DNA from 2 places in the Streptomyces sp. NPDC046197 genome. Region 1 is predicted to be linked to the other one. Evidence: riboswitches for the same ligand, from Rfam matches in the RefSeq annotation. Region 1 holds a riboswitch; the other holds the start of a gene.

Region 1 (7,517 bases):
GCGAGGCACCGCTCCGTGCCGGAGAAACCTCGCTCAGTAGGCCGGAAGGGTCCGCGGGCCGAGGTCGTCGCGGGCGGGCGGCGGCGCGAGGCGCACACTGGCACCGAGGACGCTCAGCCCGCGCGGGGCGACGACGACCGGCTCCAGGGTGACCGCCACGACCTCCGGATGGTCGTCGACCAGCCGGGACACGCGCAGGAGCAACTCCTCCAGCGCAGGCGTGTCGACCGGCGCCGAGCCGCGCCAGCCGAAGAGGAGGGGCGAGGCCCGGATGGACCGGATCATCGAGGTCGCCTCCCGGTCGGTGACCGGGACGAGTCGGTGCGCCATGTCCCCGAGCAGCTGCGAGGGGGCCCCGGCGAGGCCGAAGGAGAGCACCGCGCCGGCCGCCGGGTCGATGACCGCCCGTACGACGGTGTCGACACCGCGCGGTGCCATGGCCTGAACCACCGGCCGCAGCTCGTCGGGGCTGCCGAACAGCTCGGTCAACTCGGTGTACGCCCGCCGCAGTTGCTCCTCGTCCGCGAGGTCCAGACGTACGCCGCCCAGGTCCGCGCGATGCCTAAGGTGCGGGGCGGTGGCCTTGAGGGCGACGGGGTAGCCGAGGGTGTGGGCGGCTTCGGCGGCCGCGTCCGCAGCGGGCGCGGGGATGGCCCGGCGGACGGCGATGCCGTACCGGCCGAGCAGTTCGCGGGTCTCCTCGGTCCCGAGCGTGAGCCCCTGGCCCCGCTCGAGCAGTCCGCCGATCAGCCCGGCGGCGCCCTTCTCGTCGATGTCGTCGTACTCGGGCACCTTGCCCGGGTCGGCGGCCTCCCGCCGCCACCGGGCGTACTTCACGGCCTCGGCCAGGGCCCGGACGGCGCGTTCGGCAGCCGGGTAGGCCGGGATGAGACGGGAGCCGGTGCCGGGGCCGGCGGTGGCGCACGGCTGTGCGGGGCCGGGCAGGGCGCCCGGGTCCGCTGCCGCACGGGGCAGGCGCTGCGGGTTCGCCTCGGCCTGGGGTGCCGTGCCGGCCGCGGCCGACAGCGCCTCGGCCAGTCCGCCCAGCTCGACGTGCACCACGAGCACCGGTTTCCCGGGGTCCGCCGCCGCGGCGGACCGCAGGGCCTCGGCCAGGGCCGCGTCCTCGGCCGCGCCCTCCCCCACCGCAGGTATCGCGGTCACGACCACCGCGTCACACGTGTCGTCGGCCAGCGCCCGGGCCAGGGCGGCCCGGAAGTCCTCGGCCGACGCCCCGGTCGTCAGGTCCAGCGGCGGTTGCGGCCGCAGCCCCTCGGCGAGACACGCGTCGTACGACAGCACTCCGAGGGACTCGGAGTTCCCGAGGATCGCCACCCGGGGCCCGCCGGGCAGCGGCTGCCGGGCGAGCAGCAGTCCCGTGTCCACCAGGTCGGTGATGGTGTTCACGCGGATCACGCCGGCCTGCCGGAACAGCGCGGACACCGTGGCGTGCGGCAGCCGGGTGGCTCGTACGGCGTGCCCCTGCGGGGTGGAGCCGGCCCCCAGCACCACCACCAGTGGCTTGACGGCGGCGGTCCGCCGGGCGAGGCGGGTGAACTTGCGCGGGTTGCCGATGGACTCCAGGTACATCAGGCCCACGTCGGTGTCCGGGTCGTCGTACCAGTACTGGAGGACGTCGTTGCCGGAGACGTCCGCGCGGTTGCCGGACGACACGAAGGTCGACACGCCCGTGACGCCGGTGACCCCTCCCCCGCGCCGGTGCAGCCGGGACAGGAGCGCGATGCCGATGGCCCCCGACTGCGCGAACAGCCCGGTGCGGCCGGGGCGGGGCATCTCGGGTGCGAGCGAGGCGTTCAGCCGGACGTCCGGGGAGGTGTTGATGATCCCGAAGGAGTTGGGTCCGATGATCCGCATGCCGTAGGCGCGCGCGTGCCGCACCAGTGCGCGCTGGCGCTCGCGCCCCTCGGGGCCGCTCTCCGCGTATCCGGCGGAGATCACGACGAGCCCCTGCACGCCGTGCTCGCCGCACTCGGTGACGACCTGGGGGACGTGCTCGGCGGGCACGGCGACGACGGCCAGGTCGACCGGCCCGTCGATGTCCCGCACCGAGCGGTGGGCGGGCACCCCGTCGATCTCCTTCTGGTCCTCGTGGAAAGCGCTGTTCACGGCGTGCAGACGGCCGGTGTAGCCGGCGTCGCGGATGTGGTCGAGGAGGCTTCGGCCCACGCTCCCTGGCGCACGGCCGACGCCGACGACGGCGACCGAGCCGGGCACCAGCAGCCGCCGCACCGACCGCGCCTCGGCGCGCTGCTCCCGCGCGCGCTGCACGGCCAGCGAGCGGTCGGTCGGCTCGATGCCGAACTCCAGGTGCACCACGCCGTCCTCGAAGCTGCGCTTCTGGGTGTATCCGGCGTCCGTGAACACCTTGATCATCTTGGTGTTTGCGGGCAGCACCTCGGCGGTGAAGCGGCGGATGCCGCGCTCGCGCGCCACGGCCGCGATGTGCTCCAGGAGGGCGGAGGCGACCCCACGGCCCTGGTGTGCGTCCTGCACCAGGAAGGCGACCTCGGCCTCGTCGGCCGGCGCCGAGGCGGGCATCCCGTCGGTGCCGATGCGGTCGTAGCGTACGGTGGCGATGAACTCGCCCCCGACCGTGGCGGCAAGCCCCACCCGGTCCACGAAGTCGTGGTGCGTGAAGCGGTGGACGTCCTTCGCGGACAGGCGCGGGTAGGGCGCGAAGAAACGGTAGTACTTCGACTCGTCCGAGACCTGCTCGTAGAAGCTGACCAGGCGGTCGGCGTCGTGGGCGGTGATGGGGCGGATCCGCGCGGTGCCACCGTCGCGCAGCACCACGTCGGCTTCCCAGTGGGCGGGGTACTCGTGCCGGTCCGACGAGGTCTGCATGGGGCCCAGAGTAAGGCTCGCGTACGACAACGGCGCGAGGCAGTCTGTGGAGGACACACGTCGGGCCGAGGCCGCGGTCCGACGCCGCCCGGAGCCGGGCAGGGCACCGCTCCGGGCACGCTTCGCGATATGGGAAACTGGTCTAGACAACCCTGAACACCTGAAGGGCAGCATCACATGGCTGAGCGCCGCGTCAACGTCGGCTGGGCCGAGGGCCTCCACGCCCGCCCCGCCTCCATCTTCGTCCGGGCCGCCACGGCCACCGGCATTCCCGTGACGATCGCCAAGGCCGACGGCACCCCCGTCAACGCGGCCTCCATGCTGGCCGTTCTCGGCCTTGGCGCCCAGGGCGGCGAGGAGATCGTCCTGGCCTCCGACGCCGAGGGCGCGGACGCCGCCCTGGACCGGCTGGCCAAGCTGGTCTCCGAGGGTCTTGAGGAGCTGCCCGAGACGGTCTGATCGAGCCGATCGCGCGGCGAAGCCGTGTCGCCCATTCCGGGCGGCGCGGCTTCGCCCTTTCCCGCCCGGCGGTGGATTTCCCCGGCCACATACCCGCCTCCTCGACCGAGATGCGCGACGCGGCAAACCAACGGGAATTCATGACGGACGGAAAAAGGGCAGCGGAAATCCACCCCCACCGAATACGCCTTCTTTGTATACGGCGCGGGTGTTAATGCCGTAGGCCCGACATGTTTACGGGATGTTGCGAAGTCCTCACACGGTCGGCCCGCGTCGCGCCGCCCGGAAACCGCAGCCGGTGGACCACCGTCGCGCGCTCGGTGTGCAGGGCGGTGACGGCCCGCGCGCGCTCGCTGTCGCCGCGTGCGACGGCGTCCACGATCGCCCCGTGCTCGGCCCAGGACTCCACGGGGCTGGCGGGCGCCTCCACCGTGTACATCCACGCGATCTTGTGCCGCAGCTGGGTCAGCATCGACGTCAGCGCGGGACTGCCGGAGGCCTGGGCGAGCGTCTCGTGGAACCAGCCCCCCAGGGAGCGCAGGTCCTCGCTGCTGCCCCGCCTGGCCCGTTCCTGGCCCAGCCGGACCAGGCCGCGCAGCACCTTCAGATGGGCGTCCGTGCGACGCTGGGCGGCGCGCGAGGCGCCGAGCGGCTCCAGCAGCAGGCGCATCTCGAGCAGGTCGGCGGCATCCTGCTCGGTCGGCTCCGCGACGCACGCGCCCGCGTGCCGCCGGGTCACCACGAAGCCCTCGGCCTCCAGGGTGCGCAGGGCCTCACGCACGGGGACGCGTGAGACGCCGTAGCGACGGGCGAGGACTTCCTCGGTGAGCCGGCCGCCGCGCTCGTAGACACCCGCGACGATGTCGTCCCGGATCGCCGTGCACACCGAGTGCGCCGGAATACGCATGCCCGACCTCCGCCTTAATCCCCGTGAAACGTCGACGATGGACGCCTGTTCCGTGACTCTATTGCAGCGCGCGGGAATTTCCGATGGCGGGCCGGAATCCATGGAGTTTTTTTGGACAGCGGGGCGTCCGAAACGCCAAAGCCCCGGCACGAGCGGCCGGGGCTTCGGGACGTCTGCTGTGGCGTCAGGCGTTCACACCGTGCTTGCGGAGATAGGCCACGGGGTCGACGTCGGAGCCGTAGTCGGGACCCGTACGGGCCTCGAAGTGCAGGTGCGGTCCGGTGGCGTTGCCGGTCGCGCCGGACAGGCCGATCTGCTGGCCGGGCACGACGGTCTGGCCCACCGAGACACCGATGGACGACAGATGGCCGTACTGGGTGTACATGCCGTCGGCCATCCTGATCACGATCTGGTTGCCGTACGCCCCGCCCCAACCGGCCTGGACGACGGTGCCCATGCCCACCGCGTGGACGGTGGTGCCGCTAGCGGCGTGGAAGTCGATGCCGGTGTGGGCGCCGGAGGACCACAGCGAGCCGCCGGTCTTGTAGCCGGTGGAGACGTACGAGTCGAAGATCGGCGCGACGAAGGCGTTGAGGCGCCTCCGCTCGGCCTCACGGGCGGCGCGCGCCTTGGCCTCCCGCTCCTTCTTCGCCTGCTCGGCGGCCTCCTTGCGGGCGGCCTCCTGGGCCAGCTTCTGCTCGGCCGCCTGCTTCTGGGCGGCGGCCTGGGCGTCGATCTTCGCGGCGACCGAGTCACCGATCGTGATGACCGGGGTGAGGCCGGTGTCCTCCGGGGCCGGGGTCTCGGCGGCGAGCGCCGGAACGGCGGCGAGGGTGCCGATGACGCCGGTGGTGGTGAGGGCCGCGACGCCCGCCGCGCGGGCAGTGGTGCGGTGCATCCGGCTGGGACGACGATGCTTCCCCGAGGCGCGGGTGAACGCCATGTAGACGCTGGTCCTTTCCTTCCCTCTCGCCTACCGGGTTAGCTGACGGGTTCGGAGCAGGAAGGTCTCCTACGGACCCCCTCGCTCGTGCGCGGGCGTCCGATTCACCCCAGGGACGGTGGGTCCCCGGCTCCCCTGGCTCGCGCCGTACGGGGATTCGGCGATGGCTGTCCGGTGTCGCGGCTGCGACGCACTGCCTGACGGACAGCCGGGTTGACGCTAAAGGGGGCGTCTTCCAATTCCCAAACGGATCAGGAGTTTTGTAGCGCATGCCACAGGGCAGACAGGCAGCCTCTCCCTCAATTCGGACATCGTTCGGACATCCTTCGGACACATCGTGGGGCCCTGGTGGCGCTTCGCTCACCAGGGCCCCACGCGCGTGTGCCGCTCGCCGGCAGGTCCGGCCGTACGCGCACGACGGCCGGCCGGACCGCCGCGCGATGTGCCTCTACTCGGCCGGTACGACGGTGACTTGGCCGATGCCGAGGGCCTCGACGGGCTCCTTGATCTGCGCCGCGTCGCCGACGAGGACCGTCACCAGGCGGTCCACCGGGAAGGCGTTGACGACCGCCGCGGTGGCCTCGACCGTGCCGGTGGAGGCGAGCTGCCGGTACAGCGTGGCCTGGTAGTCGTCCGGCAGGTACTGCTCGACCTGGTCGGCCAGCGTGCCGGCCACGGCCGCCGCCGTCTCGTACTTCAGCGGGGCGACGCCGACGAGGTTCTGCACGGCGACGTCCCGCTCGGCGTCGGTGAGCCCCTCGGCGGCGAGCCTGCGCAGCACCGTGAACAGGTCCGCCAGGGCCGGGCCGGTGTTGGGGGTGTCGACCGAGCCGCTGATCGCGAGCATCGCCGCGCCCGAGCCGTCGGGGGCGGAGCGCAGTACCTGGCCGAACGCCCGCACGCCGTAGGTGTAGCCCTTCTCCTCGCGCAGGACACGGTCCAGGCGGGAGGTGAGGGTGCCGCCGAGGCAATAGGTGCCGAGCACCTGTGCGGACCACACGCGGTCGTGCCGGTCGGCACCGACACGGCCGATGAGCAGCTGTGTCTGGACGGCGCCGGGACGGTCCACGATCACCACGCGGCCGGTGTCGTCGGCGGTCACCGGTGGCACCGGGTGCGGCTTGGCCGGCGAGCCGGTCCAGGCGCCCAGGGTCTCGCCGAGCAGCTCGTCGAGGTCGATGCCGGTGAGGTCGCCGACCACCACGACGGTGGACGTGGCCGGCCGCACGTGCCGGTCGTAGAAGGCGCGGACGGCCGCCGCGTCGATGCTCCGGACCGTCTCCTCGGTGCCCTGGCGCGGGCGCGACATGCGCGTGGCGGCCGGGAAGAGTTCCTTGGACAGCTCCTTGGCGGCACGGCGGGAGGGGTTGGCCAGCTCGTGCGGGATCTCGTCGAGGCGGTTGCGCACCAGTCGCTCCACCTCGCTGTCGGCGAACGCGGGCGCCCTGAGGGCGTCGGCGAGCAGGCCGAGCCCCTTGGCCAGGCGCGAGGCCGGAACCTCCAGGCTCAGCCGGACGCCCGGGTGGTCGGCGTGCGCGTCAAGCGTGGCGCCCGCCCGCTCCAGCTCGGCGGCATACTCCTCCGCCGAGTGCTTGTCGGTGCCCTCGGAGAAGGCCCGCGCCATGATCGTGGCGACGCCGTCCAGGCCCTGCGGCTCGGCGTCCAGGGGCGCGTCCAGCAGCACCTCGACGGCGACGACCTGCTGGCCGGGGCGATGGCAGCGCAGCACCGTCAGGCCGTTGTCCAGCGTCCCGCGCTCGGGCGCCGGGAACGCCCACGGCTTGGCCTCGCCGGCCTTGGGCTGGGGGTGGAACTCCATCGTGGCGAGCTCGGTCACTTCGCCTCCTCGGTGTCGTCGGTGGCCGTGGCGTCCGCGTTCTTGGCGTCGTCCCGGGCGTCGTCCTGTGTGCCGTCCTGTGCGCCGTCCTGTGCGCCGGAGGCGGTCGGCTCGTAGACGAGCACCGCGCGGTTGTCGGGGCGCAGGCGGGCCTTGGCGACCTCCTGGACCTCCTCGGGCGTCACCTCCAGAACGCGGTGCACGGCGGTCAGCGCGAGCTGCGGATCGCCGAACAGGACGGCGTAGCGGCACAGTTCGTCGGCGCGGCCCGCGACCGTACCGAGCCGGTCCAGCCACTCGCGCTCCAACTGGGCCTGGGCACGCTCCATCTCCTCGGCCGTCGGGCCCTGCTCGGCGAACCGGCCGAGCTCCTCGTCGATGGCCTCCTCGATGACCGGGACCTCGATGTCGCCGGAGGTCTTCACGTCCAGCCAGCCCAGTGAGGGCGCCCCGGCCAGCCGCAGCAGGCCGAAGCCGGCGGCGACGGCCGTACGGTCGCGCCGGAC
Region 2 (7,517 bases), on a different contig from region 1:
GGCCGACAAGCTACGACGGCGTGAGGGTCATCCCCCGGCCCACCCCGTGCGTGAGTTCCGGGACGGTGAGACGTATGCCTATCTGGGCCGTGCCTACCGGCTCCGTATCAACGACGAAGAGCAGGCCACCGTCCGGCTCGTCGCCGGGCGGATGGTGATCGACAAAGGGCTCGTACGAGATCCGGTCGCCGCAAGACGTGCCCTCATCGGCTGGTATCGGCGTGCGGGACAGCGCTGGGCACAGGGAAGGCTTCAGCCGTGGGCCGCGCGGATGGAGGTCCGGGAGCCGGACATCGTCGTACGCGATGTCGGCAACCGGTGGGGGACCTACCGGCCGGGTGACGGCGCTCGCGGGACCATGGCGCTGCACTGGGCCCTGTTCCAGCTGCCCGCTCACCTGGTCGACTACGTCATCGCCCACGAACTCGCTCACATCAGGGTCCCGGGGCACGGAGCTGACTACTGGTCTCTGCTTCGACAGGCCATCCCCGAGTGCGAGGAGCGCAAGCAGGAGCTGGATGACCTCGGTCGTCGGCTGTGGCTCGGAGATCTTCGAAAAGAGTCCTGACGCCTCCGATTACAAGAGGGGGCCTCACACCACCCGCGTAGCCCCCGCGAACGGCATCTCGTCGATCGGGGCCAGACGGACCGGGGCCGAGGGGTTGGGGGCGTGGATCATCAGGCCGTTGCCGACGTAGAGGCCGACGTGGCTGATCCCGGAGTAGAAGAACACCAGGTCGCCGGGGAGCAGTTCGGAGCGCGCGACGCGGCGGCCTGCGTCGATCTGGGCGTAGGTGGTCCGCGGGAGCGAGATGCCCACGGACCGGTACGCCGCCTGGACCAGGCCCGAGCAGTCGAAGGCGTCGGGGCCCGTGGCGCCCCAGACGTACGGGCTGCCGAGCTTCTGGTAGGCGTAGGCGACGGCCGCCGCCGCACGCGAGGTGGGGGCCGCGACCGATCCCGGGGTGGCGAGCGCCCCCCTCGCACCGGCGCCGGAACGGGAGACGCGCCCGGTGTCCCCGCCCTGGCCGAGCGCCGCCCGCTGCTCGGGCGACAGCCGGGACAGCAGGCGCCGGGCCTCGCCCAGCTTGCCGTTGATCGTCGTCTGCTGCCGCCTCAGTTCGGCCTGCCGCGACCGCAGCGAGGACAGCTCGACACGGGCGGCCCCGCGCAACTGCTCGATCTCCCGCAGCTGCTGCCGTACGCGCGCCAGGGCCGCCGTCTGCCGGGCACCCGCCCGCTCGGCGAACTCGGCGCCCTCCAGGTAGTGCTGGGGATCGCCGGAAAGCACCAGGTGCACCGTGGGGTCGATGCCGCCGTCCCGGTACTGCGCCCTGGCGATCGAACCGAGCGCATCCCGTGCCGAGTTCAGCCTCTCCTGCTCGCGCGCCGCCTCGTCCCGCAGCGTGTTCAGCCGTTTCCCGGCCGCGTCCGCCTTCTCCTTGGCGCCGTTGTACTTCTCGGTGGCGACCTCCGCCTCCTGGTACAGCTTGTCCACCTCGGCCCTGACCTGCTCCGGCGTCGGCTGCGGCCCGGCGTGTCCGGTGCCGTCGAAGCCCGTCGCGGTCGCCGCGCCCGCCAGGGCGATGGTGGCGGCGGTACGGGCGGTGCCCCCGCCGAGCGAGCGCTGTCGGGGCTTGCGATGCGCTGCCACGTGGACCGTCACGTCCCTTCTACGACCGCGACGTCCCCCGGGTTGGACCGTGGGGCGGCTGTCACGTCCGGCGGCGGCTCGCACAGGGGGAGCAGGCCGCCGCCGGACCTTCTCGGCGGTGGTGTCCGACTGCCGCCCTGGCCCGGGCGGCGATGGGGAGCCGGTCACCTGGGGGAGGACGCTAAACCTGTCCGTGTCCGCCCGGTAACGCCAAGTACGGAACTGGCGACAGCCGTGCGGCGGGTGACCGCATGTGACCGTGATCCCGGCGGGAGGGCGTCGGCTTCACGCGGAGCGATGACCGATGCGGCGGTTCGGGACGGGGCGGGGACGGCGGAGTGCTATGGGGGCGCCTTGGGGGCGCATCCACACACCCAGCGGTGCCGGCCGTGCGGCGGCCCGGTGTCCGGGGGCGGGAGGGCCTCTGGCTAGGCTCCCGCCTCATGGACGTACTCATCCATCTCTTCGTCGCCCTGCACATCATCGGCATCGCCGCGCTGCTCGGCGGTTTCCTCACCCAGATGAAGGCGATGGGCCGGGGTACGGCCCGGTTCGTGCCCGGGATGCTGCACGGTGCGCTGACCATGCTGGTCACCGGCGCCGTCCTGGTCGGGCTCAACCAGGCCGAGGGCCACCACGTCAACACCGTCAAGATCGGCGTGAAGCTGGCGCTGCTGGTCGTGATCCTCGGCCTGGTCTACGTCAAGCGGGACGAGGAAACGGTGGACAAGCGGCTGTTCGGCCTGGTGGGCCTGCTGACCATGGTGAACATCTTCATCGCCGTGCTGTGGACGTGAGACGGCCCCCGTGCCGCGCGTCGGCAGCAGGGGGGCCGGTGCCGCCCGTGCGTCAGGCCGGGCGCACCACGCTGTGGATCGCCGACTCGCCGCCGTAGTAGATCGACTCCTCGCGGACGTAGGCGCCGGGCTTCGGGGCGTGGATCATCATGCCGTTGCCGATGTAGAGGCCGACGTGGCTGATGTCGTCGTAGAAGAAGACCAGGTCGCCGGGCCGCGCCTCGGAGAGCGGGACCGTCGTCCCCGCGTTGACCTGGTCGTACGTCGTGCGCGGCAGGCTGACGCCGGCGGCTCTCCACGCGGCCTGGGTGAGGCCGGAGCAGTCGTACGAGCCGGGGCCGGTCGCGCCCCAGACGTACGGCTTGCCGATCTGGGCGCGGGCGAAGGCGAGGGCCTTGTCGGCCTTGCTGGTGTAGGAGGAGCCGGACGACGAGGAACCCGTTGAGGATCCCGAGCTCCCGGCAGGCCCGGCGGACCCGGAGGTCCCCGTGGCGGGGGCCGAGGTGCTGTTCTGTCGCTGGGCGGCCTGCTCCTGCGCCTGCTGCTTCGCCAGTTCCGCGGCTCTGCGGGCGGCCTGCTCCCGCTTCTGCTCCTCGATCGCGGCGAGCCGCGCCTTCTCCTCGGTGTTCAGCTTGGACAGCAGTTCGCGCGCGTCGGCCAGCTTCTTCTGGACGGTGGCCTTGGCCGTCTTGATGTCGCCCTGCGACTCGGACAGCGTTTCGAGGCTCTGGGTGGCCTCCCGGCGCTTCTTCATGGTCGCGGACTGCTGGGTGACGTAGTCGTCGACCATGCCCTTCTGACGCGCGGTGAGCCGGCTCATCAGCTGGGCCTGGTCGAAGTATCCCTCCGGAGTGTCCGCCAGCAGGAAGGTGGCGGTGTCCGGTGCGGCGGCTCCGGTGCGGTACTGGGCCGCGGCGAAGGAGCCCAGCTTCTCGCGCGCCTTGTTGAGCATGTCCGTGCGCCTGGCGACGTCGTCGAGGAGAGCGGCCACGCGCTTGCGCTGCTTGGCGGTGTTCTCCTTGGCCGCGTCGTACTTCTCGGTCGCCGACTCCGCCTGGCGGTACAGGTCGTCGACCTTCTTCTCGACCTCTTCGATGCTCGGCCTGCCGCCGGAGGGGGCGGCGTTGGCCGTCTGGGAGAGCAGGGCCACGGAGGTGATGGCGGCCGTGGCCAGCGCGGGGGTGCGCAGGCCTGCCGAGACCGTAACGGCGGGGCGCGTCTTGCGGTGCGACGCCAAGGGGGACGACTCCTTCCACGGTCCGCCTACCGGGTTAGCTGTCGGGTTCGGGCGGGTGGTTCGGAAGGGTTGCCCTACGGTCCTCGCGGGAGGGTCGGACCGATTCACCCCGGGGGTTCTGGGTGGGTCCCCGGCTCCGGCTCGCGTGTCGGCGATGCCGGACTCGGCGGAGGCCGCGCGGCCCGGCGACGGTTCGCCGGAAGGGGGTCGTGCGGCCCGACGGCACGGTAGCCAACTCGTGTGGCTGATGTGAAGGTTGATGTGCGATATGCCCGATACATTTTCGTAACCTCATTTGAAAATCACATCGACGTGACCACGCGGCTCCACAGCGTGAAGACACTGACCGGTCGCTGGGACGGGAAAGTTCCCGGCCCGGGGAGCGGGGACCGCTCGGCTTCCCGGCCCGGGGAGCGGGGACCGCTCGGCTTCCCGGGCCGTGGAGCGAGGACCGCCCGGCTCGGAAGGTTCGCGGAGTTTTCAGGGCGGCCACGGGTTGTCGGTGGGGCGCCCTAGACTCGTAGAGCGATGAGCAGCCTCTTTGACGACAGCTTCCTGGCGGACCTCCAGGCCTCCCACGGCCGCGAGGAAGAACCCGCACCGCCGCCCGAGGACGATCACGCTCCGGAGCCGGTTCCGGACGATCTGTTCGGCGGGAAGTTCGACCTGCCGCCGGACCGGGACGCGTACTACCGCGACGGCGCCCCGCGCCCGGCCGTGGACCCCGCCGTGCTCCTGGAGGGTCTCAACGAGAACCAGCGCGCCGCGGTCGTCCACTCCGGTTCGCCGCTGCTCATCGTGGCCGGCGCGGGCTCCGGCAAGACCCGCGTGCTCACCCACCGCATCGCCCACCTGCTCGGCGAGCGGGGCGTCCACCCCGGCCAGATCCTCGCGATCACCTTCACCAACAAGGCCGCGGGCGAGATGAAGGAACGCGTCGAGCAGCTCGTCGGCCCGCGCGCGAACGCCATGTGGGTGATGACCTTCCACAGCGCGTGCGTGCGCATCCTGCGCCGGGAGAGCAAGAAGCTCGGCTTCACCTCCTCCTTCTCGATCTACGACGCCGCCGACTCCAAGCGCCTGATGGCCCTGGTCTGCCGCGACCTGGACCTCGACCCCAAGCGCTATCCGCCGAAGTCGTTCAGCGCCAAGATCTCCAACCTGAAGAACGAGCTGATCGACGAGGAGGACTTCGCCGCCCAGGCCACCGACGGCTTCGAGAAGACCCTCGCCCAGGCCTACGCCCTCTACCAGTCGCGGCTGCGCGAGGCGAACGCCCTCGACTTCGACGACCTGATCATGACGACGGTCAACCTGCTGCGCGCCTTCCCCGATGTCGCCGAGCACTACCGCCGCCGCTTCCGCCACGTCCTCGTCGACGAGTACCAGGACACCAACCACGCGCAGTACGCCCTGGTACGGGAGCTCGTCGGCACCCTTGAGCACCCCGTGGACGTGCCGCCCGGCGAGGACGACCTCCGGCCTGCCGAGCTGTGCGTGGTCGGCGACGCCGACCAGTCCATCTACGCCTTCCGCGGTGCGACCATCCGCAACATCCTCCAGTTCGAGGAGGACTACCCGGACGCGACGACGATCCTGCTGGAGCAGAACTACCGCTCCACCCAGACGATCCTCTCCGCCGCCAACGCGGTCATCGAGCGCAACGAGTCCCGCCGCCCGAAGAACCTGTGGACCAACGCAGGCGCGGGCGCCCGCATCACCGGGTACGTCGCCGACACCGAGCACGACGAGGCCCAGTTCGTCGCAGACGAGATAGACCGCCTCGTCGACGCGGGCGAGGCCAGGGCCGGCGACGTCGCCGTCTTCTACCGCACCAACGCCCAGTCGCGTGTCTTCGAAGAGGTCTTCATCCGGGTCGGCCTGCCCTACAAGGTCGTCGGCGGCGTCCGCTTCTACGAGCGCAAGGAGGTCCGGGACGTCCTGGCCTACCTGCGGGTGCTGGCCAACCCCGAGGACTCGGTGCCGCTGCGCCGCATCCTGAACGTGCCCAAGCGCGGCATCGGCGACCGCGCCGAGGCGATGATCGACGCCCTCGCCCAGCGGGAGAGGATCAGCTTCCCGCAGGCCCTGCGCCGCGTCGACGAGGCGTACGGCATGGCCGCGCGGTCGACCAACGCCGTCAAGCGGTTCAACACGCTGATGGAGGACCTGCGCACCATCGTCGAGTCGGGCGCCGGCCCGGCCACGGTCCTGGAGGCGGTCCTCGAACGCACCGGCTACCTTGCCGAGTTGCAGGCCTCCACCGACCCCCAGGACGAGACCCGCATCGAGAACCTCCAGGAGCTCGCGGCCGTCGCCCTGGAGTTCGAGCAGGAGCGTGCAGAGGGCGAGCAGGGCACCCTGGCCGACTTCCTGGAACAGGTGGCCCTGGTCGCCGACTCCGACCAGATCCCCGACGAGGACGAGGACGGCTCCGGCGTCATCACCCTGATGACCCTGCACACCGCCAAGGGCCTGGAGTTCCCGGTGGTGTTCCTGACCGGCATGGAGGACGGCGTCTTCCCGCACATGCGGGCGCTCGGCCAGACCAAGGAGCTGGAGGAGGAGCGCCGCCTGGCGTACGTCGGCATCACCCGCGCGCGGGAGCGGCTGTACCTGACCCGCTCGGCGATGCGCAGCGCCTGGGGGCAGCCGTCGTACAACCCGCCCTCCCGCTTCCTGGAGGAGATCCCGGCGGCGCACGTCGACTGGAAGCGCATGGGGGCCATGGCTCCGGCGGCGTCCGGTCCGGCCGCCGGCGTGGCCGCCTCGCTGTCGTCGTCCCGGTCCCGCTCGTCGGCGTCCGGCGCCTCCGGCTTCGCCACGCGCCGGGCCGCCGACAAGCCGGTGGTGTCGCTGGCCGTCGGCGACCGGGTCACCCACGACCAGTTCGGCCTCGGCACGGTGGTCGCGGTCAAGGGCACGGGCGGCAACGCGGAGGCGACGATCGACTTCGGCGACGCCAAGCCGAAGCGCCTGCTGCTCCGGTACGCGCCGGTGGAGAAGCTGTAGCTCCATGAGGCGAGCCCCCGCTCGCTCGGCGGGGGCTCACTGGTGGGGGCTCACCGGTCGCCCGAGTCGGGCCTGCGCCGGTCCGCGCCGGGCTATGTCGGGTCGAGGTCGTGGCTGCGCAGCCAGGGCAGCGGGTCTATGGGCGCTCCTCCGGCGGGCCTGACCTCGAAGTGCAGGTGCGGGCCCGTCGAATTGCCGGAGTTGCCCGAGTATGCGATCGGCTGCCCGGCCTTCACGGTCGTTCCGGAAGCGACGCGGTAGCTGGAGAGGTGGCAGTACCACGTCTCCGTACCGTCCTTCGCGGTCACGATCATCATGTTGCCGTACGCGCTGTTCCACTGCGTACGGGCCGTGCCGTCGGTCGCGGCCATCACCGTCGTGCCGTAGGAGACGGGGAAGTCGATGCCGGTGTGCACGGACATCCAGTTCACGCCTGCCTGGCCGAAATAGGCGCTGAGCCCTTTCTGTGTGACCGGAAGCACGAACTTGGGACGCAGCCGCTCCTTGCGCGCCGCCTCCTCGGCAGCCTTCCGCTTGTCGGCCTCCTGCTGTGCCTTGAGGTCGATGCGCTCCTGCGTACGGCTGGCCCGGTCGGCGAAGTCGTCGGCGCCGGCCGACAGGCTCTGCAGCTGGCTGTCCAGCTTGTTGTTGGCGGCCGACGGCCGCACGGGGTGCGCGTCGGGGGCGGAGGCCGACGTGTCCTTGCCGCCGTCGGTCAGGGTGCCGACGGAGGCGGCGGCGATTCCGGCCACGCCCATCACACACGCCGAAGGCACGGCCACGGTCAGCAGCGCGGAACGTTTGGCCGGGCGGCGCC

What was found. Region 1 has a riboswitch for cyclic di-AMP ahead of AB0A61_RS23170 (M23 family metallopeptidase). Riboswitches for the same ligand answer to the same signal wherever they lie in the genome.
Positions count from the first base shown of each region.
Region 2: linked by a shared signal. The riboswitch ahead of AB0A61_RS04305 (NlpC/P60 family protein) and the one ahead of AB0A61_RS23170 (M23 family metallopeptidase) in region 1 are both predicted to bind cyclic di-AMP.

Region 1 covers NZ_JBEYZY010000016.1:149,414-156,930, reverse strand. The annotation lists gene AB0A61_RS23185 (GNAT family N-acetyltransferase) at 34-2,865, opposite strand; gene AB0A61_RS23180 (HPr family phosphocarrier protein) at 3,043-3,324, shown strand; gene AB0A61_RS23175 (GntR family transcriptional regulator) at 3,536-4,231, opposite strand; gene AB0A61_RS23170 (M23 family metallopeptidase) at 4,416-5,174, opposite strand; cyclic di-AMP (ydaO/yuaA leader) riboswitch at 5,187-5,347, opposite strand; gene AB0A61_RS23165 (pitrilysin family protein) at 5,623-7,011, opposite strand; gene AB0A61_RS23160 (pitrilysin family protein) at 7,008-7,517, opposite strand, start outside.
Region 2 covers NZ_JBEYZY010000002.1:339,619-347,135, forward strand. The annotation lists gene AB0A61_RS04290 (SprT family zinc-dependent metalloprotease) at 1-568, shown strand, start outside; gene AB0A61_RS04295 (NlpC/P60 family protein) at 593-1,654, opposite strand; gene AB0A61_RS04300 (hypothetical protein) at 2,098-2,451, shown strand; gene AB0A61_RS04305 (NlpC/P60 family protein) at 2,504-3,688, opposite strand; cyclic di-AMP (ydaO/yuaA leader) riboswitch at 3,696-3,852, opposite strand; gene pcrA (DNA helicase PcrA) at 4,217-6,700, shown strand; gene AB0A61_RS04315 (M23 family metallopeptidase) at 6,793-7,517, opposite strand, start outside.